2 regions of the Peribacillus sp. NPDC096379 genome follow, and region 1 is predicted to be linked to the other one. Evidence: a T-box and tRNA genes for the amino acid it is inferred to sense, from the RefSeq annotation. Region 1 holds a T-box; the other holds one or more tRNA genes.
What was found. The T-box of region 1 lies ahead of ACIQZI_RS03315 (valine--tRNA ligase). A T-box ahead of a tRNA ligase gene usually reads a tRNA of that ligase, here a tRNA-Val.

Region 1 (15,179 bases):
AAAGTGCTGAATCGTGATCATCATGGACTTGAAAAAGTGAAAGAACGTGTACTTGAGTATTTGGCTGTCCAACAATTAACACAGTCGCTTAAAGGACCAATTCTTTGTCTTGTCGGGCCGCCTGGAGTAGGGAAAACTTCTCTTGCACGTTCGATTGCAACGTCGATGAATCGCAATTTCGTTCGGATTTCGCTTGGCGGAGTGCGTGACGAATCAGAAATACGCGGACACAGAAGAACGTATGTTGGTGCGATGCCAGGACGCATCATTCAAGGCATGAAAAAAGCAGGAACGATTAATCCAGTGTTTTTACTAGATGAAATCGATAAAATGTCCAATGATTTTAGAGGCGATCCTTCAGCTGCGATGCTTGAAGTGTTGGACCCGGAACAAAATAATCATTTCAGTGATCATTATATTGAAGAAACCTATGATCTCTCAAAAGTGATGTTCATTGCTACAGCTAATAACTTGGCGACGATACCAGGACCGTTACGGGATCGGATGGAGATCATCTCTATTGCCGGTTATACGGAGATCGAGAAACTTCATATCGCAAAAGATCATTTGCTACTTCGGCAAATGAAGAATCATGGTTTGCAAAAGACACAGCTTCAAGTTCGTGAAGACGCACTAATCAATATCATCCGCTATTACACGAGAGAAGCGGGTGTCAGAAGTCTGGAACGTCAATTAGCTAGCATTTGCCGTAAAACCGCGAAAATCATCGTATCTGGTGAGAAAAAGCGCGTGGTGATTAGTGAGAAAAACGTAGAAGATTTCCTAGGAAAAACGATGTTCCATTACGGTCAAGCAGAAACTGTGGATCAAGTCGGTGTTGCAACCGGTCTTGCTTATACAACAGTAGGCGGAGATACGCTCCAAATCGAAGTGTCTCTTTCACCAGGAAAAGGGAAGCTCATTCTGACAGGGCAACTAGGCGATGTCATGAAGGAATCTGCCCAAGCAGCATTTAGTTTTGTTCGTACGAAAACGGAACAACTCGGAATTGATGCGAATTTCCATGAAAAGCAAGATATTCATATCCATGTACCAGAAGGAGCCGTTCCAAAAGATGGACCTTCAGCAGGGATTACTCTTGCAACAGCGTTAATATCTGCTTTAACAGGTCGACCTATTCATCGAGAAGTAGGGATGACAGGCGAAATTACTTTGCGTGGACGCGTGCTCCCGATAGGCGGTTTAAAAGAAAAATCACTAGCCGCACACCGGGCAGGATTGACGAAAATTATTATCCCGAAAAATAATGAAAAAGACATTGACGATATACCGGAAAGTGTCCGAAAAGAATTAGAATTTGTTCTCGTTTCTCATGTTGATGAAGTGTTGGAACATGCATTGGTAGGTGAAACAGAATGAAAGTAACAAGTGCCGATATCGTCATTAGTGCGGTGAAACCGGAACAGTACCCAAATGAATCGATTCCGGAATTCGCCCTTGCAGGTAGATCAAACGTCGGCAAGTCCAGCTTTATTAATAAGATGATCAATCGTAAGAATCTTGCACGGACATCTTCAAAGCCAGGAAAGACGCAAACGTTAAATTTTTATATCATAAACGACATGCTGCACTTCGTTGACGTACCTGGATACGGCTACGCCAAAGTATCTAAAACGGAGCGGGCAGCGTGGGGGAAAATGATTGAAACGTATTTTACAAATCGCGACCAGCTTAAGGCAGCTTTATTAATCGTTGACCTGCGCCATCCACCGACGAAAGATGATATCATGATGTATGGCTTCTTTAAGCATTATGATTTGCCCGTCATTGTCGTTGCAACGAAAGCTGACAAAATCCCAAAAGGGAAATGGCAAAAGCATTTGAAAGTGACACGTGAGACATTAGATATGGAAAAAGAAGACGAAACCATCGTTTTCTCTGGTGAAACGGGCCAAGGGAAAGACGAAGCATGGGGATTGTTGAAGAAGTTTATGTAAAAACAGGGTCAGACCTCACACTCTACACATTGTTTACTGACATGTACACGTCATATAAACGATATAAAAGATGTGGGGTCAGACCCTTTTTTTTATTTCTTTTTAATGAAAAGAATATAGATGCCAATACCCATTACCAGAAATGGCCAATAAGACGCTGAGTTTGCGAGTGCAGTTTCGCTCAGTCCGAATTTGCTGATGAGCTGGTCATAATAGACCGTTATAATAGCAATAATAAGTAACAAGATTCCTTTGGTTAAGCTTGATTTCGTCTTACTTGCCTGCATCAGAAAGCCGATGGCAACAATGAGTTGAAGAACACCGATGTGATTAGGCCAAAAAGCAAGATGATCAACTAGATGATAGTGCAGCCCGGTTCCAAAAAGGATCACACCTGGAAGGATGGCTTGAAACTGTTTCCCACCATATGCTTCTCCTAAAAAAGCAGCTCCGATAATACAAAGAACGGTTGGCCAATTGAAAAAGCCTTCAAATAAGACGAGATTATACTGTTGAAGCAAGAAATAGAGGCCGAAGCCGAGTAAGATAATTCCGGGAAAGATTCTCTGAGTTTTCATCATGACCCCCTAGTTTGATTACTTGAAGTTCGTTTCAATTTTTGTTATGGTCTTTCATATAGAGTAATTGTCGAATCCACTTATGTAAAATGAAGATTAGGTAACAATTCCATGTTAGCACATCGTTTTCATGAACTGTTCATAATTTTGCCGTTTTAAGTAAAATATAAATGATATAATGTAGGATGTTGAGTATTGAATTTACTGGGGGTGCAAACGAAAGATGCATATAGTAGCGGTAGGCTTGAATTATAAATCTGCCCCTGTCGAAATCCGAGAGAAATTATCATTCAATGAAGCTGAACTTGCTTTAGCAATGAAAGCATTAAAAAACAAAAAAAGTATTCTCGAAAACGTCATTATTTCGACATGTAACCGTACCGAAATCTATGCGGTGGCAGATCAATTGCACACAAGCAGATATTATATAAAAGAATTTCTTTCCGAGTGGTTCAATATCGAGAGAGAAGAGTTTTCTTCGTATCTTACAATCTATGAAGGCGAGGGAGCGATTGAGCATTTATTTAAAGTAGCATGTGGTTTAGATTCGATGGTTCTTGGTGAAACCCAAATACTTGGACAAGTACGGTCAAGCTATATGGAGGCTCAAAAAGAATCAACAATCGGAACCGTTTTCAATCATCTTTTTAAGCAATCATTAACGTTAGCAAAAAGAGCTCAATCCGAAACAGAAATTAATACAAATGCAGTATCTGTTAGCTATGCAGCCGTTGAATTAGCGAAGAAAATATTTGGCGAATTAACGGGAAAGAATACATTGATTCTAGGTGCAGGTAAAATGGGTGAACTCGCCATTCAAAATCTCCATGGTAATGGAGCTGACGATATCACGGTTATCAACCGCACACATGAGAAAGCCGTTACTTTAGCTGAGCGTTTTTCTGGGAAAGCAAAGCAATTACAAGAATTGCAATGCGCGCTAGTGGAAGCAGATATTCTTATTAGTTCAACTGGTGCAAAGGATTTCGTTATTAATAAAGAAATGATGACCTTTGTGAATAAGATGCGTAAAGGCCGCCCCATCCTGATGGTTGATATTGCTGTTCCGCGTGACCTAGATCCTGCAATCGCTGAACATGATAATGTTTTCTTATATGATATTGATGATCTTGAAGGAATTGTAGAAGCGAATATGCAGGAACGTAAAAAAGCAGCTGAGAGTATTTACATGATGATTGAATCCGAGATTGTTGAGTTTAATCAGTGGGTAAATGTCTTAGGTGTTGTGCCGGTTATTTCAGCACTTAGGGAGAAGGCGCTAGCGATTCAATCTGAGACAATGGTAAGTCTTGAACGGAAGCTTCCTCACTTAAGTGAACGCGATCAGAAGCTAATCAGCAAGCATACGAAGAGCATCATTAACCAAATGCTGAAAGATCCCATTCTATATGCAAAAGAAATAGCGGTCGAGCCAAATGCGAAAGAAGCTTTGGATCGTTTTGTGAAGATTTTTCACTTGGCAGATTTAGTTGAAGAATCTACGATGCCCGTACAACAGGAAAAAAGAAAAGTGGCGCAGGTTAAACCAGTCCCTGTTCAAGTGTAGTTGGAGTATCATATGGAATTAATTATGACAAGATTACATGAAGTGACTGTACTAATTTATGCAGCAAGTGTGCTCTTATATTTTATTGATTTTCTTCATAATAACCAGAAGGCAAACAAAGGAGCTTTCTGGTTACTTGCTATTGTTTGGGTCTTACAAACCGTATTTTTATTTTTATACATGCTACAAACGGGCCGAATCCCCGTGCTGACGATTTTTGAAGGCCTTTATTTTTATGCATGGGTGCTTATTACGTTATCGTTGTTGATCAATAAATTTCTACCTGTTGATTTTACTGTATTTTTTACAAATGTATTAGGGTTCATCGTGATGGCGATTCATACATTTGCACCGGTTCAAATTCAGTCGAAGGTACTGGCAGAGCAGCTCGTTTCAGAACTTTTGCTGATACATATCACCCTTGCAATCCTATCCTATGGGGCGTTTTCACTTTCCTTTGTATTCTCGTTATTGTATTTAATTCAATACGATTTATTAAAAAGAAAGAAATGGGGTAAGCGTCTATTACGGCTTGGCGATTTAGCTAAGCTTGAGCATATGTCTTATGTGCTCGCGGTCATTGGTGTGCCGATGTTGATTCTATCGCTTATTCTAGGGTTGCAGTGGGCCTATATCAAAGTGCCAAATGTCATTTGGTTTGATCCAAAAATTCTTGGTTCATTTTTAGTGCTCATTGTGTACAGTATCTATTTATATTTTAAAGTCCGAAAGCAAATGTATGGAAAAACGTTAGCCTATCTGAACCTTATTTCATTTTTAATCGTTCTTATTAACTTTTTCTTTTTCGGAAGTCTTTCCACATTTCATTTATGGACTACATAGGAGGATATCATGAGAAAAATAATTGTCGGTTCAAGACGAAGCAAGCTTGCTATTACGCAGACTAACTGGGTAATTAATCAATTAAAGGAGCTTGGTGTACCTTATGAGTTTGAAGTAAAAGAGATTGTGACAAAAGGAGATCAAATCCTTGATGTAACATTATCTAAAGTGGGCGGTAAAGGCTTGTTTGTGAAAGAAATTGAGCAAGCGCTTTTAAATAAGGACATTGATATGGCTGTTCATAGTATGAAAGATATGCCTGCTGTGTTGCCGGACGGTTTGACGATTGGCTGCATTCCACCGAGAGAAGATCACCGCGATGCCTTGATTTCTAAAGACCACGTAAAACTTGCTGATTTAAAGCCTGGTGCAATCGTTGGAACAAGCAGTTTGCGTCGCAGTGCACAATTGCTGGCGGAACGTCCTGATCTTGAAATTAAATGGATTCGAGGCAATATCGATACTCGTCTTGAAAAACTAAAAAACGAAGATTATGATGCCATTATCCTTGCAGCAGCCGGCCTTGCGAGAATGGGTTGGAAATCAGATGTTGTAACAGAATTCCTTGAACCAGAGCTTTGCCTACCTGCTGTTGGACAAGGTGCACTTGCTATCGAATGCAGGGGTTCAGATGCTGACCTGTTAGAACAATTGGAAAAACTGACGTGTAACGAAGCGAAGGCAACAGTAGAAGCGGAGCGGGCTTTCCTTGATAAAATGGAGGGTGGTTGCCAAGTTCCAATTGCGGGATTCGCTACTGCAAATGATGCGGGAAGTATTGAATTAACAGCGCTCGTGGCATCACCTGATGGAAAAACAATTTTCAAAGAAGTCGTTGCAGGAGAAAATCCTAAAGAAATCGGTATTGAAGCAGCTCGGATCTTAACGGAAAAAGGTGCGAAAACATTAATTGATTCTGTGAAAGAGGAGCTCAGTCAGTAATGAATGAGTCTGGCCCTCTAAAAGGTTATCATGTTCTCATTACTAGAGGGAAAAGTCAGGCAACAGGCTTAGTAGAAAAAGTGGAGAGCTATGGCGGCAACGCTGTGGTCGTTCCACTCCTTGATTTTGTCCTGCCTGAAAACGTCAATCAGCTTAAAAATTACGTTCGTCATATTCATGAGTATGACTGGTTAATTCTTACGAGCCAAAACGGAGTTGACTACTTTTTCCGTCTTCTAGAAGAGCAGGCACCGGTAAAATTGCCACGGATTGCAGTAATTGGTAGTAAAACTGAGGAAATCCTTAAGAGTCACGGGGTTAAGTCGGATTTCGTGCCCTCAAATTTTGTCGCCGAATCTTTTGCAGAGGAATTTATTCCAATGATAAAGCGGGGCTCGCGTGTCCTTATTGCGAAAGGAAATTTGGCTCGTACGGTTATTGCCAAAAAAATTCGTGAGGCAGGGGCACAATGCCAGGAAATGATTACGTATCAAACGGTATTGCCTAAAGAAAGTGAGCCGAAGCTTTCAGACTTGCTCACTAAGGGGCGATTGAATATTGTTACGTTCACGAGTTCGTCAACGGTCCATCACTTTATGAAAATCGTAAACAAGCAAGATTTGCAAGCGAGTTTAGATCAACTTGTTTTTGCCTGTATTGGTCCAATCGCTTTTGAGACAGCTGAATCATATGGTTTGTCTGTAGCTGTTTGTCCAAAAGTATACACAGCAGAAGCTATGATTGATTGTTTGGCGGAATATATGTCAAGACAATATACAAAATGAATATGGCGTTAAAACACCACCACTTACGAGGAAGGATAAATCAGGTAGTACGCTACACTCACCTAATCGCAATGGTGGCGGTGCGGAGCCGGAATTCGGGGTGCTTTTTTCAATAAAATAAGTGTACTTGCTAAGTAGATAGGCTATATAGTAAGTACTGAAGCCCCGTCCCCATGTCCTTCATCAAAATGAGACTGACGTTTCTAATGCCACGATTTACGATAAAGGACCCACCTAGTGTACGTAAGTTTAGTATGGGCTATATTTTTAAAACGCGGAGACTGAATCCCTTTGGCCTTCGTGTAAATCATTTTTAGGGAGGAATTCATATGAAAGACATTCAATTTACGAGACACCGTCGTCTGCGTTCAAGTGCTGGCATTCGTTCCCTCGTTCGCGAAACGCATTTACATAAAGAGGACTTTATTTACCCAATCTTCGTCATTGATGGTGAGAATGTCAAAAGTGAAATCACTTCTATGCCAGGAATTTATCAGCTTTCTATGGATCGTTTATTGGATGAAGTGAAGGAAGTCGTGAGCCTAGGAATTAAATCAGTCATCTTATTCGGTGTGCCATATGAACATGATAAAGATGAAGTAGGTACAGGCGCATTTAGCCATAATGGGCTTGTACAAGTCGCTACACGTTTGATTAAGGAATCATATCCAGAACTGATTGTTGTCGCTGATACTTGTCTTTGTGAGTATACAAGCCATGGTCATTGTGGCGTTGTAGAAGGCGACAAAATCTTAAATGACGCGTCCCTGGACTTACTTGCCAAAACCGCAATTAGTCAAGCAGAAGCAGGAGCGGATATCATTGCCCCTTCCAATATGATGGACGGTTTCGTTCGTGCAATCCGTGCTGGACTTGATGAAGCAGGCTTTTTAGATGTGCCAATCATGTCATATGCGGTTAAATATGCATCAGCCTATTATGGTCCTTTCCGCGAAGCAGCCAATGGCGCACCACAGTTTGGCGACAGAAAAACGTATCAAATGGACCCAGCTAACCGGATGGAAGCGTTCCGTGAAGCGGAATCGGATATAGATGAAGGAGCAGATTTCCTCATCGTCAAGCCGGCGCTTTCTTATCAAGATATTATCCGTGATGTGAAAAATTATACAACTCTGCCAGTTGTTGCTTATAATGTGAGTGGAGAATATTCGATGGTCAAAGCAGCTGCAATAAACGGCTGGGTAGATGAAAAGTCGATTGTCTTAGAAATGTTAACAGGCATGAAACGTGCAGGAGCGGATTTAATCATTACATACTTTGCGAAAGACGCTGCGCGCTATCTAGATGAAATGAAGTAAGAACCTTTTTCTAAAAAAGGATGTGTCCAAAAAGGCCAGTGAAGTACGTATGCACAAATACGTGAAGACTGGACTTTTTGAACAACTTTTAAAATAAACGATGAAATGGGGAATACCATGCGTTCATATGAAAAGTCAAAACAAGCCTTTGCACAGGCACAGAACCTAATGCCAGGCGGTGTAAATAGCCCAGTTCGTGCATTCAAGTCAGTTGACATGGATCCGATTTTTATGGAACGGGGAAAAGGCTCAAAGATTTATGATATTGATGGCAATGAATACATCGATTATGTATTGTCATGGGGGCCGCTTATTTTAGGCCATTCGAATGACCGTGTCGTGGAGGCTATAAAAAAAGTCGCAGAAACTGGCACAAGCTTTGGAGCATCTACTCTCATTGAAAATGAATTAGCGAAGTTAGTCATTGAAAGAGTTCCTTCGATTGAAATGGTCCGTATGGTTTCATCTGGTACAGAAGCGACATTGAGTGCTTTGAGACTTGCGCGCGGATATACAAGTCGCGATAAAATTTTGAAATTTGAAGGATGCTACCACGGCCATAGCGATTCATTATTAATTAAGGCAGGATCCGGTGTCGCAACACTTGGTTTGCCAGACAGCCCAGGTGTTCCAGAAGGTATCGCGAGAAATACGATTACAGTTCCATACAATGATTTAGCAAGTGTTAAATACGCATTTGAACAATTTGGTGAAGACATTGCGGCCATCATCGTTGAACCAGTTGCCGGCAATATGGGGGTTGTCCCACCCGAGCCAGGATTCCTAGAAGGCTTACGAGCTGTAACAGAAGAATATGGTTCTCTATTAATTTTTGATGAAGTGATGACAGGATTCCGTGTCGGTTATAATTGTGCCCAAGGATATTATGGCGTAACACCTGATATTACTTGCCTCGGAAAAGTAATCGGCGGCGGTTTGCCAGTCGGTGCATTCGGTGGGAAACGGGAGATTCTAGAACGCGTTGCACCAAGCGGAACGATTTATCAAGCAGGTACGCTCTCAGGTAATCCGCTTGCAATGACAGCTGGACTTGAAACACTGAGTCAATTAACGCCTGAAGTGTATCAAGAATTTATACGTATTGGGGACATGTTGGAAGCAGGCATCGGTCAAGTTGCCAAGAAATATGACATCCCACATACGTTCAATCGTGCCGGTTCTATGATTGGCTTATTCTTTACAAACGAAGATGTCATCAATTACGAAACAGCGAAACAATCCGACTTGAATTTCTTCGGCACCTATTACCGTGAAATGGCCGAACAAGGCGTATACTTGCCACCATCTCAATTCGAAGGGCTATTCCTGTCAACCGCCCATAGTGACGAAGACATTGAAAAAACAATCGCAGCTGCTGAACAAGCATTTGCTAAATTGAGAAAATAAAAGTAAAAAGCAGATTTACCTTTTGAGGTGAATCTGCTTTTTTTACGTAATGAAGATATGCGTCAACATGAAAAACTGCACACTTCAATTCTTCCCAGTCATTTTTCGCGTCATATTATCGTAGGAATTTTCATAGATTGTTAATGGCATCGTTATTTGTTTTCTTAGTTTGGAAGGAGGAGTTTGTTTGTCAACCGAAAATCAATCGTTTTTACGATTTTCCTTAGAGGAATCAGTCTGGTTTCAGAAAGGGCAGGAGATAGAAGAGCTTTATTCACTATCGCTTGAACCGAATGTGACCATTCAAGAGAGTGACCAGTATGTGGTCATTAGGGGTTCGTTGGATTTGAGTGGGGAGTATAAGGAAACTGAAGAAGAAGCTGGGGCGCAAGATCTTGGATATTCACAGCCCTATTATCCGAAGACGATTCATAGTGTGGATCAAAGAGAAGACGGATTGAGTGAATTTATTCATCGTATCCCTGTTGATATTACGATTCCAAACAATCGCATACAGTCCCTAGATCATATTGATGTAAATATCCATGCTTTTGATTATTTTATGCCTGAAAAAAATTGCTTGAAGCTTGAGGCGGAGCTTTTAATTAGTGGGATTGAAGAGTCACGACCGGAAAGTAAATCTGAAGAACCAAGAGATTATTTACATTCAGATGAATATGAAGAGGAAGAAAATGAGCGAGATGAATCAAATTCAACATGGGAAGAAACGGTTGAAGTGGAATTTGAGGATGAGAGTTATTCTTCTTCTGGGAATGTGGAGATCCCACCCGAGCCAGTCTCATTTTACCGGGAACCAGAAGAAATGGCAAATAAGCCAGAAGAAATCGAATATTCGTCAGAGGAAAATGAACCAAAGCCAGCCTTTTTTCACCGGGAACTAGAAGAAGCGGCAAATGAGGCAGAAGCAATCGATGATTCGTTAGAGGAAAACGAACCCGAGCCAGTCTCATTTTACCGGGAATTAGAAGAGGCGGCAAATACGGCGGCAGAAATGGAGTCTTCAGTAGAGGGAATCGAAACAGAGTTAGTCCCTTTATCTCGAGAAATAAAAATGGAAAAAGAAGATGAGGACGAGTTATTTACTCCGTTTGTTGTAGAGGCTAGAAAATTACCAGACATTGAAGAAGCTGAAGCATCACGGCCGATTTATGCAAATAAAACAGAAGAGATACAAGCTGTGGACCTTCCTATATTGGAGCAGAAATCAGAAGTGCCACTGAACCGCAAAGTTGAGAATCGTGTACCTAATTCAGAAATCTTCCCAGAGAATGTTTCTGAGAATTCTCTGTTGGAAAAGGAATATGCTCCATTACTTGATTTTGTCCGCCGAAAAGAAGAAAAAACAATGAAGGAAGAACCATCTGAACGTGAAAAAGCCGCAAGTGTTGATTCGGCACAAAAAGAGGCAACTAGCGACGATCATCTCTCGTTAACCTCCTTTTTAGGTCGAAAGCAAGAGGAAGAGTTAATTGGCATCAAAGTATGTATTGTTCAGCAAGGAGAAACCCTAGATAGCTTGGCTGAACGTTATGAAGTCAGTGTACAGTCACTCCTAAATAGCAATGAACTAGAACCAAGCCAAGATATCTATGAAGGTCAAGTATTATACGTTCCTAAGGTGAGAGTTACTAAAAATTAATCAAGGGCAGAGCGGGTCATCCCCTCGCCCTGCCTCCTTATCAAGAAATTAATTGATGGAAGTGAATTCCATGGCGGATCATGAAACAAGAAACAAGGATGCTGAAGCGGTTCTCCGTAACTATGCGGTAAAAACGTACCATATTGAATATATGGGCAATATTACAAAGCTATACAGTGATAAAGGAGTCTTTGCTCTTAAATCGATTGATCCTCATATTGGGATTGATTTTATCCGAAATATTCAACGCTTATATCAGCGTGGATATAATCGAATTGTCCCCATCTATCAAACGATGGACGGCCGTTATGCGGTGCTTCACAACAGTCGATTGTATTATTTGATGCCTTGGCTTTCTGATCAGGAAGATGGAGAGCGCTCCGAACGGAATAAGCAAATGTTTCGCGAGCTTGCCCGGATGCACGCATTGTCAGTAAGAGAGATTTCCGTTGATCAGGAAGAGCGTGAAGAACATTATCAAACGACCCTTGAAGAATGGAAGAAACAGTTGGAATTTCTCCGTGAGTTTGTTGAAAGCTGTGAAAAGAAATGGTATATGTCGCCATTCGAGCTGATGTATTGTACGTACTATACTGACCTTTCACAGGCGCTAGAATATTCAACGAAAAAACTAGAAGAATGGTACGAGAAAACAAAGGATCATGAAAAGATCCGGACGGTTGTGACACATGGAAAGGTTTCATTGAAACACTATGTATACGATGATCGCGGCTATGGCTACTTTATTAACTTCGAAAATTCAAAAACAGCACCACCACATTTTGATTTGCTTCCATACCTAGTGGAGGCTGCGAGAACCTATCCATTTCCGTGTGATGACTGTGTCGATCTTCTCTACAACTATATGCGCTATTTCCCCCTGAAGTCAGAGGAAGTATTGTTATTTCAAAGCTATCTCGCTTATCCAGGATCATCCATTTCGGTGGTTAAAGGTTATTTTGAAAAAAAGGGACATCGAAGTGAGTTACAATATGTCAGTCATTTTCAACGGCAATATTGGTTATTGAAAAATATTGAATATATGGTGATGAAAATCGAGGAAAACGAAAGGGCAAAGAAAGCAGCTGCAGAGGCACAACAACAGCAAGAACAAGAACAGCAAGAACAAGAACAGAATGCAGAATAATCCGATGCGTATGCTAAAAGGAACAGTAGCATATCGCTTCGGATTATTTTTTGATTCCTCATATCCAATTTTGCCGAAAAGAAATCAACAGTACGACAACGATCGAAAGCAGCAAAATATCTAAAAATGTCGGAAACAAAAGAGTGCGAAATCCCTGAAAAATACAGATCGGTAACATAAACTGACTACAAACATTACGGATACCTTTCAGCCAGGGCGGCAGCGTATAGGGAGTATAACGTTGTCTCAAAATTGCCCAACTCCTCACTTTTAAGTGGTACGATATCATATGGTTAAAAGTGGAGTTCCGTGAATAAAGTGAAACTTCCATCAGTGGGTTTTCTATCCCCGCTGATGGTTAGTTAAACCGGAATAGATGATCACATTTCCGGAAATACTGAATATTATAAGAAAAACCGTCACAGATGTAAGGGTAGACACCAAAACTCATTTAAAAACTTATAAATTCATATTTAATTAAAAAACTAAAGAAGATGATTGACGTTAGGTGTATTTCTTTTGTAAAATGAATCTTAATGAATAATTACATATCAACCGCTATGATTGGAAGTAGTATGATGAAAGACTGCTAAAAGAGAGGAAGCCATTTGCTGAAAGGTTTCTAAGTGTGTCCCATCAGAAGTCGTCCATGAGCAGTTTCCGTGAACAAAAGTAGTAGCGGAAGCCGGCGAAAAGCCGTTATCTAATCTTTAAGAGCCGAGAAAAGGATTGAACTCTTTTTTCGGAAAAAAGGTGGCACCGCGAACAACTTTCTTCGTCCTTTTGTGATGAAGGAAGTTTTTTTGTGTCTTTAACACATTTTTAAGGAGGAAATTCAGATGGAAGAATTAACGATGCCGACAAAGTATGATCCGCAGTCCATTGAAAAGGGCCGCTATAAATGGTGGTTAGATGGGCAGTATTTCAAAGCGGAAAGCGATGAAAAGAAAGAGCCATACACGATTGTGATTCCACCACCGAATGTTACGGGTAAATTGCATTTAGGTCATGCATGGGATACGACGCTTCAAGATATTATTACGCGAATGAAACGGATGCAGGGCTATGATGTGTTATGGCTTCCAGGAATGGACCACGCTGGAATTGCAACACAGGCAAAGGTTGAGCAAAAGCTTCGTGCTGACGGAATTAGCCGTTATGACCTTGGTCGTGAGAAGTTTGTCGCAGAGACATGGAGCTGGAAAGAAGAGTATGCAGGCCATATCCGTGATCAATGGGCAAAGCTTGGCTTAGGTCTTGATTATAGCCGAGAACGATTTACATTAGACGAAGGACTTTCTAAAGCAGTGCGAGAAGTATTCGTAAAGCTATATAATAAAGGGTTGATTTATCGCGGCGAATATATTATTAACTGGGACCCTTCAACAAAAACGGCGTTATCTGATATTGAAGTCATTCATCAGGATGTTCAAGGTGCGTTTTATCATATGAACTATCCGTTATCTGATGGATCGGGTTCCATTGAAGTGGCGACAACTCGTCCTGAAACGATGCTAGGGGATACAGCAGTTGCTGTCCATCCAGAAGATGACCGTTACAAGCACCTAATTGGTAAGCATGTTATTTTGCCAATTGTCGGCCGAGAAATTCCAATTGTTGCGGATGATTATGTCGATAAGGATTTCGGTTCAGGTGCAGTGAAGATTACGCCAGCTCATGATCCAAACGATTTTGAACTTGGCAACCGCCACAATCTTGAGCGCATTCTTGTCATGAACGAAGATGGCTCAATGAATGACAAGGCCGGTATTTACAAAGGAATGGACCGTTTCGAATGCCGTAAACAAATTGTCAAAGACTTACAAGAACAAGGCGTTCTGTTTAAAATTGAAGAACATATGCATTCTGTCGGTCACTCTGAGCGAAGTGGCGCTGTCGTTGAACCGTATTTGTCTACGCAATGGTTCGTCAAAATGCAGCCATTAGCAGATGAAGCGATTAAACTTCAACAAGGATCAGACGAAGAAAAAGTTCACTTCGTACCGGATCGTTTTGAGAAAACCTATTTACGCTGGATGGAGAATATCCGTGATTGGTGTATTTCTCGTCAGCTTTGGTGGGGCCACCGTATTCCGGCTTGGTATCATAAAGAAACAGGAGAAGTATATGTCGGTCAAGAAGAACCTGTTGACAGTGAAAATTGGGAACAGGATACGGATGTTCTTGACACATGGTTCAGTTCAGCACTATGGCCGTTTTCAACAATGGGCTGGCCGGATCGTGAAAGCGCCGATTTCAAACGCTACTACCCAACAGGTTCACTTGTTACAGGCTATGACATTATCTTCTTCTGGGTGTCTCGAATGATTTTCCAAGCAATTGAATTCACTGGCGAGCGTCCATTTAAAGATGTACTCATTCATGGGCTCGTACGTGATGAACAAGGTCGCAAAATGAGCAAATCCCTAGGTAATGGAGTTGATCCAATGGACGTCATCGATCAATATGGTGCCGATTCATTACGTTACTTCTTATCAACAGGAAGCTCACCAGGCCAAGATCTTCGCTACAGCACAGAAAAAGTGGAAGCGGTATGGAATTTTGCTAATAAAATTTGGAATGCATCCCGTTTCGCATTGATGAATATGGATGGAATGAAATATGAAGAAATTGACTTAACTGGTGAAAAATCCGTTGCGGACAAATGGATCTTAACTCGTCTGAACGAAACGATTGAAACCGTTACTCGTCTAGCTGATAAATATGAATTCGGTGAAGTAGGCCGCGCTCTTTATAACTTTATCTGGGATGACTTCTGTGACTGGTATATTGAAATGGCGAAGCTACCATTATACGGTGAAAATGAAGCAGCAAAGAAAACGACTCGTTCAATTCTAGCTTATGTACTTGATAACACCATGCGTTTATTGCATCCATTCATGCCGTTTATCACCGAGGAAATATGGCAAAACTTGCCGCATAATGGCGAATCAATCACCGTTGCAGCATGGC
Region 2 (15,179 bases), on a different contig from region 1:
GTCTAAATCCAAAAAGCATTTGAAATTCAAATTGATCTTTCGGTATGTTATTTTCTTTGGCAAATTGTTTTACTTTTTCGATAATCTCATGATCATGTGAAGCAATTGCCGTATAACTTCCGCTTAGTAAATGGGTTTTAATGATCTTCAAATAATTATCATCTACATCTTTCTTAGTCTGGTAAGCTACCTCAGGAGATTCTTTGTAGGCTCCTTTTACTAACCGAAGACGGGCGCCTTCTAAATCCAATACATCCTGATTCGCACGAAATAAATAAGCTTGGATAACAGTTCCAACATTATCGTATAGTTCACGGAGTTCCTTAAAAATATCCAGTGTGATTTGGCAATGCGCGTAATCCTCCATGTCTATTCGAACAAAATTATTAGTTTGCTTTGCAGTTTCCAAAATTCGTTTCATATTTTGAATGCAAAAATCCCGATCAATATCCAAGCCTAGCTGTGTCATCTTAACGGATAAATGGCTGCTCACTCCAGTTCGTGCGATAGATTCCAATGTTTTTACATTATACTCTGTGGCTTCAATGGCCTCTTCTTTACTTGAAACGAATTCACCTAAATGATCAAGTGTGCATACTAAACCTTTTTCATTAAGTTCTTGAGCTGTTCTCATGGCGCTCTCAATTGTCACACCTGCAACTACTTGTGATGCACCGAACCTGAGCCCCCATTTCTTCGCCGCCTTGTTTAATAGTATATTTCGAGAAACCCTTAAGAAGAAATTTTTCGAAAGGTTAGCCAGCATATTGATTCCCCCTGAATCATTATGGGTGATAGAGGTACTAATGGGTAGTAAGTAGTGGAGATTACCACCCATCTGATTCATCTATTATTTCATAAAGTTTCGCTCGTTGTTTTTGCTTGCATATGCAAAATCAAATAATCCGGACCACCGGCTTTTGAATCCGTTCCTGACATGTTGAAGCCGCCAAATGGCTGGTAGCCAACAATAGCTCCTGTACAAACTCTGTTAAAATATAAATTTCCGACGTGAAATTCTTTTTTTGCTCTTTGGATATGATGACGATTATTAGAGATTAATGCACCAGTTAAGCCATAATCTGTGTTATTAGCAATCTCCATCATATGATCGAAATCACGCGCTTTGCAAAAGCCGACAACAGGTCCGAAGATTTCTTCCTGCATTAAACGAGATTTTTCATCTAAATCAGCAATAATCGTCGGTTGAATGAAGTATCCCTTAGAACTGTCTCCTACACCGCCAATCCTTAACTTCCCTTCGTGCTTTCCAATTTCAATATAATTCATAATTTTATTATAGGAAGCCTGATCAATGACTGGCCCCATATAATGGCTCAATTTTACTGGATTGCCTACTGTTAATTCTTTCGTTAATGCCACTGCTTTTTCTAATACTTCATCATATACATCTTGATGAACAACTGCGCGAGAACCAGCAGAGCACTTTTGGCCTGAGTACCCGAATGCAGATTTGACAACGGAAGCAGCGGCAAGATCTAAGTCTGCATCACAATCTACAACTACCGTGTCTTTCCCCCCCATTTCTGCGATTACACGTTTCAACCAAATTTGTCCCGGTTGAACCTTAGCGGCACGCTCATAAATCCGGCAGCCTACTTCACGTGAACCAGTAAAGCTTATAAAGCGCGTTTTTGGATGATCAACTAAATAATCTCCAATTTCACTACCGCTTCCCGGAATATAGTTGATAACACCAGCAGGCAAACCTGCTTCTTCTAATACTTCCACGAATTTCGCAGCAATAACTGGTGTAGTATTTGCTGGCTTTAATAAAATGGTATTTCCTGCGACAATTGCAGCTGCTGCGGTTCCAGCCATAATGGCTAATGGAAAGTTAAATGGTGAAATAATCACACCGACCCCTAATGGAATATACGTGTACTGATTAATTTCTCCTGTGCGACTTTGGACTTCTTTGCCACTGCTAAGCTCAATCATTTTCCGTGCATAATATTCGAGAAAATCAATCGCTTCTGCTGTATCGGCATCCGCCTCATTCCAAGGTTTACCGGCCTCTTTTACAAGATAGCTAGAAAATTCATGCTTGCGGCGGCGGATAATCGCTGCTGCACGGAATAATACGGTAGCACGTTCTTTGGGATCCTGATTGCTCCATGATTTAAAAGAGGAAAGCGCCTTCTGCATGGCTTTTTCCGCGAACTCTTGATTGGCTTTTGAAACACTACCAATTACTTCTTCTTTAACAGCCGGATTATAGGATATAATTTGCTCTTCTGTCTTAAATCGTTCTCCGCCAATAATCACCGGATATTCTTTCCCTAGTTCTGATTGGACAAATGCTAATGCTTTTTCAAAGTCTTGTTTATTTTTTTCAATTGAGAAATCAGTGAATGGTTCATGCTTATATATGGTTGTCATGGTTAATTCCCTCCATAATGTACTCAATCTTCCATATTCTATATACTTGCAAGTTCCGTGCTAACTTCGTCATATCAAGAAAATCAGCTCTATTCTTTCTTTTAATTACAAGCCCTTACTCTATATATGTACGAGGTGATAGCTACAAAAATGAATACAATATGTATATGATCCAAACATCGTTCATACAAACATGCATGCACACTCGAATAACTTGTTGCCGTTTTAAAAACTTTTATGGAATACGATCAAAGTCTAGTTTAGTGAGAGAAGAAATGTAAAAGGATTTCAGACAGAAAGTTCTTACTTCAAATCAATGCACTTACACCAAAATTCCAAAACATCCATCGGCTCTTCTCACATATGTGCATGATATAGCTTCACATCGATTGCGTTTGTATTTTCAGATAACAAAAAAAGGGTCAAACCCCGTCACTACTACATACAGTAGTGCGAGGCCTGACCCAACATATATTATCCCAACTGTATAGCTGGTCCAAAAAATTCAAAATGGATTTGTTCTTGTGCAATTCCACGATCCTTCAGTAAGCCTAGCATCGCCTGAATGAACGGAACTGGTCCGCAAATATAATAATCTGCTTTTTCGTTCACTTCAAGACGGTTTAACATCTCAGTGTCTACATAGCCTTCTTTTTCAAAATAGGCTTCGTTCCGATCATCATCACTTGGATTAGAATAAGCGAAAGATAAACGATAGTCGATAATAGCGTCTTTTATCGCTGTTAATTCATCCTTAAATGCTTGAGCTGTACCATTTTGTGAAGCCTGGACAAATGTTACATTTCTCTCAGGCTGTTTATCAGCAATGGCTTGAACCATACTCATTAGCGGTGTAATTCCAACGCCGCCACCTAAGAAAACAACGGGTGTATTTTGTTCAAGATTAAGAGTGAAATCTCCCGCTGGTGCTGTAAGTTCAATCAAATCCCCTACATTCTTGTGATCATGCAAGAAGTTCGATGCTTTTCCTTCTGGGGTGTTTGGTATAGCCTCTCTTTTGACAGAAATTCTATAGCTATCTTGGCCTGGCGCAGCAGATAGGCTGTATTGACGATTCACCAAATATTCTTCTCCTGGGATTTTGATTCTAACTGTAATATATTGTCCCGGTTGAAAATCTGGTAGAACTTTCCCATCAGCGGCCTTCAAATAAAATGAAGTAATAACCGAACTTTCTTTCACTTTATCAGCAATTATGAAATCTTTGAAATCAAGCCAACCACCTTCTTGGTTTGTCGCTTCTTCATACATTTCTTTTTCAATGTCGATAAAGACTTGAGCAATGACGCCATACGCTTCGCCCCAAGCTTGTAAAATTTCTTCAGTTGCAGCATCACCTAACACTTCTTTAATTGCTGCTAATAAGTATTTTCCTACAATCGGATAATGTTCAGGCTTTACAGTTAAGCTGCGATGTTTTTGTGCGATTTGTTTGACAACTGGAATAATCGCGCCAAGATTGTCAATATGTTTGGCTGCTGCAAGCACGGTATTGGCTAATGCGGTTTGTTGGCGACCTCTTGTCTGATTCGTTTGATTAAAAATATTTAATAATTGCGGATAATCTTCAAATAAATGTTTATAAAAAATCGTCGTAATCTCGATACCTTTCATTTCTAATGCAGGGATTGTTGCTTTTACGATGTCTTTTGTCTGTTGAGATAACATATTTTGTTCCCCTCTCAAAACCATTATTTAAAATACATCTTTATAATAAAACGAGGAACTATTTAAAGCAATACTTTACATACATCTTTTAGCTTCCCCAATACAAATGTTTATAAAGCTGTCACAATTATGCTAAGATGTAGACATCATATTTTAGTGAGGGATTACCAACATGCGATTAACCAGTTATTCTGACTATTCGTTACGGGTATTATTATATTTAGCCATTAACAAACCAGATCAATTAGTAACCATTAAAGAGATTTCGGAAGCCTACTCTATTTCTAGTAACCATTTAATGAAAATTACCTTTAATCTTGGTAAAATGGGATACCTTGAAACAGTACGAGGGAGGAATGGGGGAATTCGGCTTGCAAAAAGTCCCGCAGATATTAATATTGGGACGCTTGTTCGAAAAACCGAGGAAGACTTTTATATCGTAGAGTGTTTTAATGGAGAGGGAAATAACTGCGTTATCTCACCTGTTTGTTCACTTAAGCATATGCTTAATGAAGCACTGCAAGCCTTCTTTTCTGTGCTTGATCAGTACACACTTTCCGACATGATCATGAATAAAACAGTCCTTAAAGATTACTTTGACCAGGCAATAAGTCATAAAGATTGATATTATCGAAGCTTCAAAGTAACACTTCTTATATTTCAAAGAGAAGTGTTGCTTTTTTTTGTAAAGCGTGTGAACATGCAAATTTACTGATGTTTATTTGCTCTCCTCTACATAATATAGCATTGCAAATTAACTCAAAATTCAATATATTTATTCTATGATAATAAGCGCCACACAATCTATCATACGTATATCACTTTGAATTGAAATGAGGTGCGTTACATGAAGCCGATTTTATTAGGAATTTTTGCGGCATTCTTTTTTGCCTTTACTTTTGTCCTAAATCATGCGATGGAATTGTCAGGAGGAAGCTGGATTTGGAGTGCATCGCTGCGCTATATCTTTATGGTTCCCTTTCTTCTAATCATAGTTGTCGCTAGAAAAAATCTTCGCCCGCTTCTTAAGGCAATGAAAGAACAGCCCAAAACATGGCTGTTGTGGAGTTTTGTCGGCTTCGGATTATTTTATGCGCCATTATGCTTTGCTGCTGCCTATTCGCCAGGCTGGTTAATCGCAGCAACCTGGCAAATGACAATCATTTCCGGAATGCTGCTTGGCCCCCTATTTTTAGAAACGATTCAAACAAAGAATGGAATTGTACAAACACGGGGAAAAATCCCATTAAAAGGGTTGATGCTTTCCTTTATTATTTTACTAGGAATCATTCTTATTCAACTAGAACAGGCGAGTACAATTTCAGTGCCTACGCTTATTCTAGGTATCATTCCAGTATTAGTTGCATCATTTGCCTATCCACTCGGAAATCGAAAAATGATGGATGCTTGTCAAGATCGTCTTGATGCCTATCAGAGAGTCTTAGGCATGACGCTAGCCAGTCTTCCATTTTGGCTTTTGCTTTCCATTTACGGATTATTCACTGTCGGGGTTCCAAGCAGAGAACAAACCAGTCAATCTGTCATAGTTGCGCTTACATCCGGTGTAATCGCAACAGTGCTCTTTTTTTATGCAACCGATTTAGTCAGAGGTAATATGCAGAAGCTGGCAGCCGTCGAAGCTACACAATCCATGGAAGTGCTCTTTACACTTGTCGGAGAAGTAATCTTCTTATCCATTGCACTGCCATCCCACTTATCTTGGCTTGGTATTGGTATTGTTGTGTTTGGAATGGTCCTACATAGTTATGCATCCCATACTAAAAAACAGCCAAAGCCAGTCAGTATTTAGCAAGAAGTGCATTATAACTAAATGGATACTCCCGTTCAAAGAAGAGCCCTAAACTAGAATAACAAGTTCAATTCTAGTTTAGGGCTCTTCTTTTTGTGGCAAAGGGGTGGGGCCTCTAAAAAATCAGCTCTGAGCCATCACTTTCATAAGGTGAAACAATTTTTAGAACCTGATCCTTTTTCATCGTTTTTATTTTAGAACAGACACTTATAGTGCGTGTTCAAAAAGGAAGATAAAAAGAGCCAAGAAGTTCGAGGAGCGTATCTCGAGTGGACCGGACTTGCACAGGATGTGCTGACTTCTGTGTTGCGCACAGGACGTGCGCGGTTTTAACAGAAGGTCATTCATGAGCTTTGATGCAATTCGACAGCCATTTTTACCGGACTCTTTGAACATCCTCTTATAGATGTTCTTGGTGAAAATTATTTAAACGCCATTGTAGCATGAACGGCCTTTTTCCAGCCTTCGTATAATTCTCCTCTTTTTTTATGGTCCATTGACGGCAAAAATGTTTTATCTATCCCTCGCAGACTTGAAATTTCTTCTTGGTTTTTCCAATACCCAACAGCCAAACCAGCCAAATAGGCAGCTCCAAGCGCCGTTGTTTCATTAATGACAGAACGTTCAACTGGAACATTTAGCAAGTCGCTTTGAAACTCCATGAGGAAGTTATTTTTCACGACACCTCCATCTACGCGAAGTGTCTTTAATTCAATGCCTGAATCTTCTTTCATCGCATCAAGGACATCCTTCGTTTGATAGGCCAATGACTCTAGAGTTGCTCTGATAAAATGCTCCTTCGATGTTCCTCTAGTAATCCCAAATACAGCACCACGAACATCGCTGTCCCAATACGGCGTCCCTAAACCGACAAATGCCGGAACAACATACACGCCATCTGTGCTCTCTACTCTTTTTGCATAGCTCTCACTGTCCTGTGCATGTTTTAACATTCTCAAGCCATCTCGTAGCCATTGAATGGCAGATCCAGCTATAAATATACTGCCTTCTAGGGCATAGTTGATTTTTCCATCTAGTCCCCAAGCAATCGTTGTAAGGAGTCCGGTTTCTGATTGAACCGCTTTTTCACCCGTATTCATCAGCATAAAACACCCGGTTCCGTAAGTGTTTTTTGCCATTCCCTGGTCAAAACAAGCCTGACCGAATAAAGCGGCCTGTTGATCACCAGCTACACCCGCAATCGGAATTTCCTGACCGAAAAAATGATGATCCAATGTATAGGCATACACTTCTGATGATGACTTCACTTCAGGCAACATGGATTTAGGAACGGTTAAGATTTCAAGGAGATCATCATCCCACTTCAAATCGTAAATATTGAACATTAGAGTACGAGAAGCGTTCGTATAATCGGTCACATGAGCCTGACCACCTGACAATTTCCAAATCAACCATGTGTCGATTGTCCCGAATAATAATTTTCCCTTTTCCGCTTTTTCTCTAGTACCCTCTACATGATCAAGAATCCACTTTACTTTTGTGCCAGAGAAATAAGCATCGATTAATAATCCAGTTCTTTCTCTAAATAGATCGTCATGTCCCTGTACCTTCAATTCATCACAAATATCGCTTGTTTGGCGTGATTGCCACACAATTGCATGATAGACGGGTTTTCCAGTTTCTTCATCCCATACTACCGTTGTTTCTCTTTGGTTTGTAATCCCAATCCCTGCAATTTGCTCTGGTTTAATACCTGATTCTGATAAAACGCTTGCAATGACTGCGAGAACGGATCCCCAGATTTCATTGGCATCATGCAAAACCCAGCCTGGTTTCGGGAAATACTGCTTAAATTCTTGTTGTGCAATGTGAATGATTTCGCCTTTTTTATTACATAACATCGCTCTTGAACTGGTTGTACCTTGGTCTAAAGATAATATGAATTTTTCCAAATACAATTTCCCCCTTAATTGTTCTTACAACTATTTTGAATGTATCTGTTTCAATAACTTGTTTCATACTTAAAAGCATATGCTAATCTTAATAATACCAAGCATGTAACTTTCACACCTCAAAAAAAGCCTATAGAGAAATTAAATTCCCCATAAGCTCCTATTTATCATTTATCACATGAATGCAATTTTTACAAAAATCATTACTTTTCCATCGCTTGTAAGCCAGCTTGATTCAGGATGTTCATCGGTTTATTAAAATGCGGTTGGAAAAAGAAATCCACATAGGCCAGTTCTTCCATTGTCATTTCATTTTGAATACAAACAGACATCGTGTTGATCGATTGCGTCATATCGGCTTTTGAAATGACTTGGGCACCTACGATACGGTTTGTTTCAACTTCATAAATTACTTTTAACATCACTTCTTCGTAACTCGGCATAAATTCAGGGCGATTGTTTTCTTTGATTGTGATACTTTTCACATTCATATTTACATGTTTTGCAGCTGTTTCAGTAAGCCCTGTTGAGGCCATATTATAGCCATAAATATGCAAGCCAGAAGTTCCTTGAGTACCGATATATTTGCTAGTTGGTTCCAATAGATTTTTCGCCACTAAAGTTCCCATACGGACAGCATTGGTTGCAAGTGGGATATAAGCATGCTGCTTAGTTGGATTATACATAATTGCACAGCTGTCTCCAGCAGCAAACACTTGCTCTTTACTTGATTGCATGTATTCATTTACTTTAATTGCCCCGTTTGGAAGCATATCCACTTGCCCTTTTAAAAGATCAGTATTTGGACGGAAACCTACGCAAAGAATCACAAGATCAGCCTCATATTCTCCTTTTGTAGTAACTACTTTTGCTACTTTTCCGTTTTCTCCTTCGAAACGAGTAACAGTTTGATTCAATGCCATGTTTACACCATGTTTGATTAATTCCGCTTCAATCATATCAGTATATTCCGCGTCTAAATATTTACTTAAAATGCGTTCTTCCCCATCGATAAAGGTTACTTCTTTCCCATATACTTCAAATGCTTCGACAAGTTCGACGCCAATATACCCAGCGCCGATTACCGCAATTTTCTTTGCTTGCTTTGCTTTTTCAATAATTTGATTGGCATGATAAAAGTTTTTACATAATACAATATTGTCTTGCTTGATTCCTTGAATGTTCGGGATAACCGGCCAAGAACCCGTAGTCATAATTAATTTATCAAATGTGTCTTCGAATATTTCTTCTGTTTCTAGATTTTTAGCTATTACGATATTCTTATCTGTATCAATAGTTAACACTTCATGCTTCATCTTCATATTGGCTCCGAGCTTTGTAAGTTCATTTGGAGAAGAATAGAATAAGCCGTTTGGATCTTTCGCTACTCCACCGACATAAAGAGCAATGCCGCAAGATAAAAAAGATACATTATCATTTTTCTCATACACCGTAATTTCCACTTCAGGGTATAGTGCTACTATATTTTTAACTGCTGCTGTTCCTGCATGAGTACATCCAACCACTGCTACTTTCATAAAAACGCCTCCTAATATATTATGAACATTATTTGTGAAGTCTTTCACAAATAATGTGAAAAATTTCACAAACTTTATATTGCAATTATATAAAATATATTTTTAAAATGCAACATAGGAAATTTGTATATTTTTAACTGTACAATGCCAAAAAAAATAAAACGAAACTATTGCGGACTCTGCAGTATATCAACAGATGTACATTTCCTGTAAAAATAGGGACTAACCTATACATCATGTCCGATGCGTTCATAAGATACCATGTACTACAAAATAAAGGAGTGAAACTAAATGAGTTGCAATAATAATTGGCATGATAACGATGATCGTGACCATGATCGTGACCATGATCGAGACCGTGATCGTGACCGTGACCGTAATCGAGACCGTAATCGTGATGTAAGGGTAAACGCTTTTATTGATGGTGATGATTTCTGTCGCGCTGTACGTCGCTGCCGAAATGTACGTGGTATTGAAGATGAGAATAATCGTCAACATCATCATGAACATCATCATCATCATCACAACAAATGTGACAATAGATGTGACAATAGATGTCACAACAGATGCAGAAGATGTTTCTTCTTCTAATTTACTCAATCTAGAAACAACTGCTTCATGCTGCCTGTTTCCTTCGAGACAGGCAGTTTTTTTGTTTCTCCATACATATATCAAACTTATTGATCGATTAGCTGTTGCTTTATATTCAAATATTCCATTCAAGTTTATCAGTACGAAGATTCATAAAAAAGAGTCACCTTTAATTGGTATAGACAACTATAAATATTAGCGATACACTAAGACAGTAGCAGTTCTAAATCAAGTCTTACTTAAATGGCTTTCACAAAGGAGATTAGGTATGAAGGAAAATCCAACATTCACCATAGTAAATCTAGCTGTTTATAGTGAAAACGAAACCTATAAAAATGGTTATATAAAAGTGGTTGATGGAATCATTGCAGAAGTAGGACCTTTCAGCCAATACAAAAAAGATGATACCACAAAAGTAATCGAGCTTTCTCCCACTTATCAGGTTATTCCTGGCGCTATTGATGTACATATCCATGGTGCAGCGAATGCAGATGCAATGGATGCAACGAGCACTGCTTTAACAACGATGGCGCAGACACTTCCAAAAGAGGGAACAACAAGCTTCCTAGCAACAACGATGACCCAATCAACAGAGGCCATTGAAGAAGCATTGCGTAATGCTGGCGAATACATGACAAACCAAAAGAATAATTTGGCTGAAGTCGTAGGCATTCACTTAGAAGGACCTTTCATTGCTCCAATTCGAAAAGGGGCACAGCCACTTTCTCATATTATTGATCCTGACGTTGCCTTATTTAATAAATGGCAAGAAACTGCACAGAATCAAATTAAGCTTGTCACATTGGCACCTGAGCAACCAAATGGACTAGAACTGACCGCTGCTTTAAAAGAATCCGGTGTAGTAGCTTCAATTGGTCATTCAGATGCAACGTACGAACAAGTTGACCAAGCCATTCAAGCTGGTTCATCACATATTACTCATCTTTATAACGGGATGCGTGGCCTGCATCATCGCGAGCCAGGTGTGTTAGGTGCTGCCTATTTACGTGATGAGCTATTTGTTGAGATTATTGTAGATGGTATCCATAGCCGCCCTGAAATGGTGAAACTTGCTTATAATCAAATTACAAGTGATCGCATGATTTTAATTACTGATTCACTTCGTGCAAAATGGCTTAAAGAAGGAACTTATGATTTAGGTGGTCAACCCGTAAACGTGAACGAAACAACCGCAACCCTTGCAGACGGAACGCTTGCAGGAAGTATTCTAAAAATGAATGATGCGATCAAAAATATGATAATGTACACCGATTGTACGATGGAAGATATCATTAAAATGACGTCAGCAAATCCAGCGAAACAACTAAACCTATTCGATAGAAAAGGGAGCATTGCCGTTGGAAAAGATGCGGATCTTGTTATTTTAAATGAAGATTTAGATGTAGAAATGACTTTTTGCAGAGGAAAAATAGCATTCACAAAGGAGAATACACAATGAAACTTATACAAGTACAGGACTATCATGAAATGAGTCAAAAAGCAGCAGAAATTGTAATCGAAAAAATAAAAGAGAATCCACAAATCCATCTTGGACTTGCAACTGGAGGGACACCTGAAGGGCTATATAATCGATTAATTAAAGATCATAAAGAAAGTCATACATCTTATAAACAAGTAAAATCATTTAATTTAGATGAATATATCGGTTTAAGCGCTACTAATCCAAATAGCTATCATTATTACATGGCCGATACGTTCTTTAATCATATTGATATTAATCAAGAAGACACTAACCTTCCAAATGGTACTGCAGAAAACATTCAAGAAGAATGTAGTCGTTATGATGAAATGATTGATAAAATGGGCGGAATCGATTTACAAATCCTTGGCATTGGGCAAAACGGTCATATCGGCTTCAATGAACCAGGTACTTCCTTTGCATCAAAAACACAAGTTGTTGACCTTGCACAATCGACAATTGAAGCAAACGCCCGCTATTTCGACTCCATTGATGAAGTGCCAACACAGGCATTAACAATGGGAATTGCGTCGATTATGAAAAGTAAGGAAATCATCCTCTTAGTATCTGGTATAGCAAAATCAAAGGCTTTGAAACAGTTAATGGACGGAGAAATAACAGAAGAGTTTCCAGCTTCTATCCTGAAAAAACATCACAATGTTACCATTATTGCCGATCAAGAAGCATTATCTGAGTACGCATCCAAAAGTGAATCAACTTTTCGTGATTGATAAAAGCTCTCCACTTCCGATTTATTACCAAATTGAAGAAAGCATAAAACGGCAAATTGAAGAAGGTGAATTACACCCACACGATGTACTTCCATCTGAACGTGAATATGCCGAGCTATTGGAAATTAGTCGAATGACTGTGCGTCAGGCTATTAATAATTTAGTTAATGCTGGATACTTGTATCGCCAAAAGGGACGCGGAACCTATGTCGCAGAAAAAAAACTGGAGCAACAGCTTTTAGGCTTAACTAGTTTTACAGAAGAAATGAAAGCTCGTGGAATGATGCCGAGTAGTAAACTACTTAGTCTTGAATTGATTCCCGCAAACGAAAAGATTGCAAATCAATTGCACGTCACAACCAACACACTCATTTATGAGATTATCCGAATTCGTTTGGCAGACAACATGCCTATGGCTCTTGAAACTGCCTATATGTCTGCCGATTTATTAAAAGGATTAACAGCTGAGATTCTTAACCATTCCATCTATCAATACGTAGAGAAACATATTGGACTTAAAATCGGCTACGCAAAGCAATCTTTAGAATCTACTATTGCGTCAGAGGTAGAAATGGCTTCATTATCGATTGCCAAACATTCGCCTATTTTATTAATACAACGTACTACTTATTTAGAAGATGGAAGACCGCTTGAATTCGTAAAATCATCTTATCGAGCCGATCGGTATACATTCACATGTACGATTAATAGACACTGATATTCTTCACTAAGTAGGGAGTTTGGGTCTGACCTCGCACTCTAAGTCAGAATGTAGTGTTTCATTCACTTAGTTTATCCTGTATATAGTTGCGGGGTCTGACCCTTTTGGGACTCCCCCTTATTTTTTCATCTAAACAAAAAACGGCAAGAGCGTTGTCAATGCAACACTCCTGCCGTTTTGATGACCTGAGAGGGATTCGAACCCCCGACCCCGTCCCTGTCAAGGACGTATTCTCCCGCTGAACTATCAGATCGTATTTGGAATAATTTTTTTACAAAAAAATTATTACTAAAGTATATATTTAATTATACGTTTCTACATGAAAAAGTCAACGATTAAATTTTAGCCATTACATAACTTTTGTTGAATAAAAAAAATTTTGTTCTTATATACTGTTAATTAAGGGGATTATATGAATTCTTCACTTCAAAAATATCTAGAACAGCAAATGCTTGTAGAGATTATTTACTTTTCAAATAGCGGTGGCTCTACGCAAAGGTAAATACAAATTCTTGAGATGAAAAATGATACAATCCGAGCTTATTGCACCCTTCGTAAAATGAACCGATCCGTTAAAACCAGGAATATTCTCTCTCTTTACGTTCAATTCGAACATTCAACGATTTGGGATAACTTCTATGTATCTTGCTTTTATAAACGATTATGAACACTCCTCCCCTGTTCTCCTTTAATTGATTAGGTTCGTTTGATTTCTCCAATCAACATCACTAAAAACTTTTTGCTCTCATTTTTATATCGTCAATGAAGATATTGATCAATAATTGTGATAAAATATTCCCGTAAACCCTTTCAATTATTTTCTTTAGGGGGTGTTATTTTGGTCGATCAGCCAAAAGGAACGATTAAGGATAGAAAGTTTACAAGCAAGGAATTAGATGAAGAGCTTGAGCTGCTCGTTTATTTTCCGCCCAACTATTCTCCTCTATATAAATATACCGTTGTCATTGCCCAAGATGGCCGCGATTATTTTCAAATGGGGCGAATTGGACGAATAGCAGATGAACTACTTCGTAAAGATGAAATCGAAGATCTCATTATTGTAGGGATCCCGTATCGTGATGTACATGACCGGAGAAAGAAATATCATCCTGATGGCGAACAGCATGCGGCTTACATACGTTTTCTCGCCCATGAGCTGGTTCCGTATTTGGATGAGGAGTTCCCTACTTATCAAATAGGAACTGGGAGAGTTTTGATTGGCGATTCCCTTGGAGCTACTGTTTCCCTGCTTACAGCATTAAAGTATCCTCACACATTTGGAAAGTGTATTCTCCAATCACCATTTGTGAACAATGAAGTGATGAATGCTGTTAGGGATTTCGAAGAACCACATTTAGTTGAGCTTTACCATGTAATTGGCAAAGGCGAAACAGAAGTTCCAACAACTGACGGAGGCATAAGCAACTTCATTGAACCGAACCGCAAGTTAAGTACCCTTATTAAGAAAAAAGGATTTGCTTACTTCTATGACGAATTTGATGGTAAGCATACGTGGAAGTACTGGCAAGCAGATTTAAAACGGGCATTTACGGAAATGCTTTAATCCTAATCAGCTTTTTTGAAGATGACGAAGTTTATTAAAATTTGTTATAATAATTTCATATTTTGATGTTTTAAAAATTCAGTGTCAATCTGGGAGGGAACTTTATGAACTATGGCGTCGCTATTTTTCCATCTAAACAGCTTCAAGATAAAGTAAATTCGTACCGTAAACGCTACGACCCAAATTATGCGCTAATCTCACCTCATATTACGCTTAAGTACACTTTTTTTGCAACTGAATCAGAAATTGAAACAGTAGCGGAACAATTAAAAAACATCGCCAAATCCCATAAGCCATTTAAGTTAAATGTAGTGAAACCGAGTACCTTTCAACCCGTAAACAACACGATTTTTTTTAAAGTTGAATTAAATCCTGAACTTGAAAGTTTGCATAAAGAAATGAACCATGCTGATTTCTTCGGTGGTCCATCTCCATATGCATTTGTTCCACATATTACAATCGGCCAAAAACTTTCAGATGATGAACATTCCGATGTATTAGGTCAGATTAGAATGCTTGACGTTACACATGAGGAAGAAGTAGACAGATTTCACCTTCTTTATCAATTAGAGAATGGTTCATGGACTGTTTATGAGACATTTAGACTTGGAGAAGAGGAATAATATTAATGAACGTAAAAATGGTTACAAGCACCGAAGAGAGAGAACTTGCTTATTCTATACGTAAAAAGGTTTTTGTCGAGGAACAAAATGTTCCACTTGAAGAGGAAATTGATCAA

Region 2: it encodes a tRNA-Val, which carries the amino acid that the T-box ahead of ACIQZI_RS03315 (valine--tRNA ligase) is inferred to sense. The anticodon was not compared.

What each region holds. Positions count from the first base shown of each region.
Region 1 is NZ_JBIWFD010000001.1:680,973-696,151, forward strand. It holds gene lon (endopeptidase La) at 1-1,380, shown strand, start outside; gene yihA (ribosome biogenesis GTP-binding protein YihA/YsxC) at 1,377-1,958, shown strand; gene ACIQZI_RS03270 (LiaI-LiaF-like domain-containing protein) at 2,051-2,539, opposite strand; gene hemA (glutamyl-tRNA reductase) at 2,760-4,103, shown strand; gene ACIQZI_RS03280 (cytochrome C assembly family protein) at 4,116-4,946, shown strand; gene hemC (hydroxymethylbilane synthase) at 4,956-5,888, shown strand; gene ACIQZI_RS03290 (uroporphyrinogen-III synthase) at 5,888-6,673, shown strand; gene hemB (porphobilinogen synthase) at 7,003-7,992, shown strand; gene hemL (glutamate-1-semialdehyde 2,1-aminomutase) at 8,110-9,399, shown strand; gene ACIQZI_RS03305 (LysM peptidoglycan-binding domain-containing protein) at 9,587-11,059, shown strand; gene ysxE (spore coat protein YsxE) at 11,115-12,206, shown strand; T-box leader at 12,758-12,992, shown strand; gene ACIQZI_RS03315 (valine--tRNA ligase) at 13,046-15,179, shown strand, end outside.
Region 2 is NZ_JBIWFD010000002.1:314,771-329,949, reverse strand. It holds gene ACIQZI_RS10650 (proline dehydrogenase family protein) at 1-766, opposite strand, end outside; gene pruA (L-glutamate gamma-semialdehyde dehydrogenase) at 856-2,403, opposite strand; gene hmpA (NO-inducible flavohemoprotein) at 2,878-4,092, opposite strand; gene ACIQZI_RS10635 (RrF2 family transcriptional regulator) at 4,265-4,717, shown strand; gene ACIQZI_RS10630 (DMT family transporter) at 4,940-5,902, shown strand; gene glpK (glycerol kinase GlpK) at 6,325-7,815, opposite strand; gene ACIQZI_RS10620 (FAD-dependent oxidoreductase) at 8,019-9,353, opposite strand; gene ACIQZI_RS10615 (hypothetical protein) at 9,603-10,076, opposite strand; gene nagA (N-acetylglucosamine-6-phosphate deacetylase) at 10,213-11,403, shown strand; gene nagB (glucosamine-6-phosphate deaminase) at 11,400-12,155, shown strand; gene ACIQZI_RS10600 (GntR family transcriptional regulator) at 12,148-12,873, shown strand; tRNA gene ACIQZI_RS10595 (tRNA-Val) at 13,058-13,129, opposite strand; gene ACIQZI_RS10590 (alpha/beta hydrolase) at 13,715-14,440, shown strand; gene ACIQZI_RS10585 (YjcG family protein) at 14,545-15,063, shown strand; gene ACIQZI_RS10580 (GNAT family N-acetyltransferase) at 15,069-15,179, shown strand, end outside.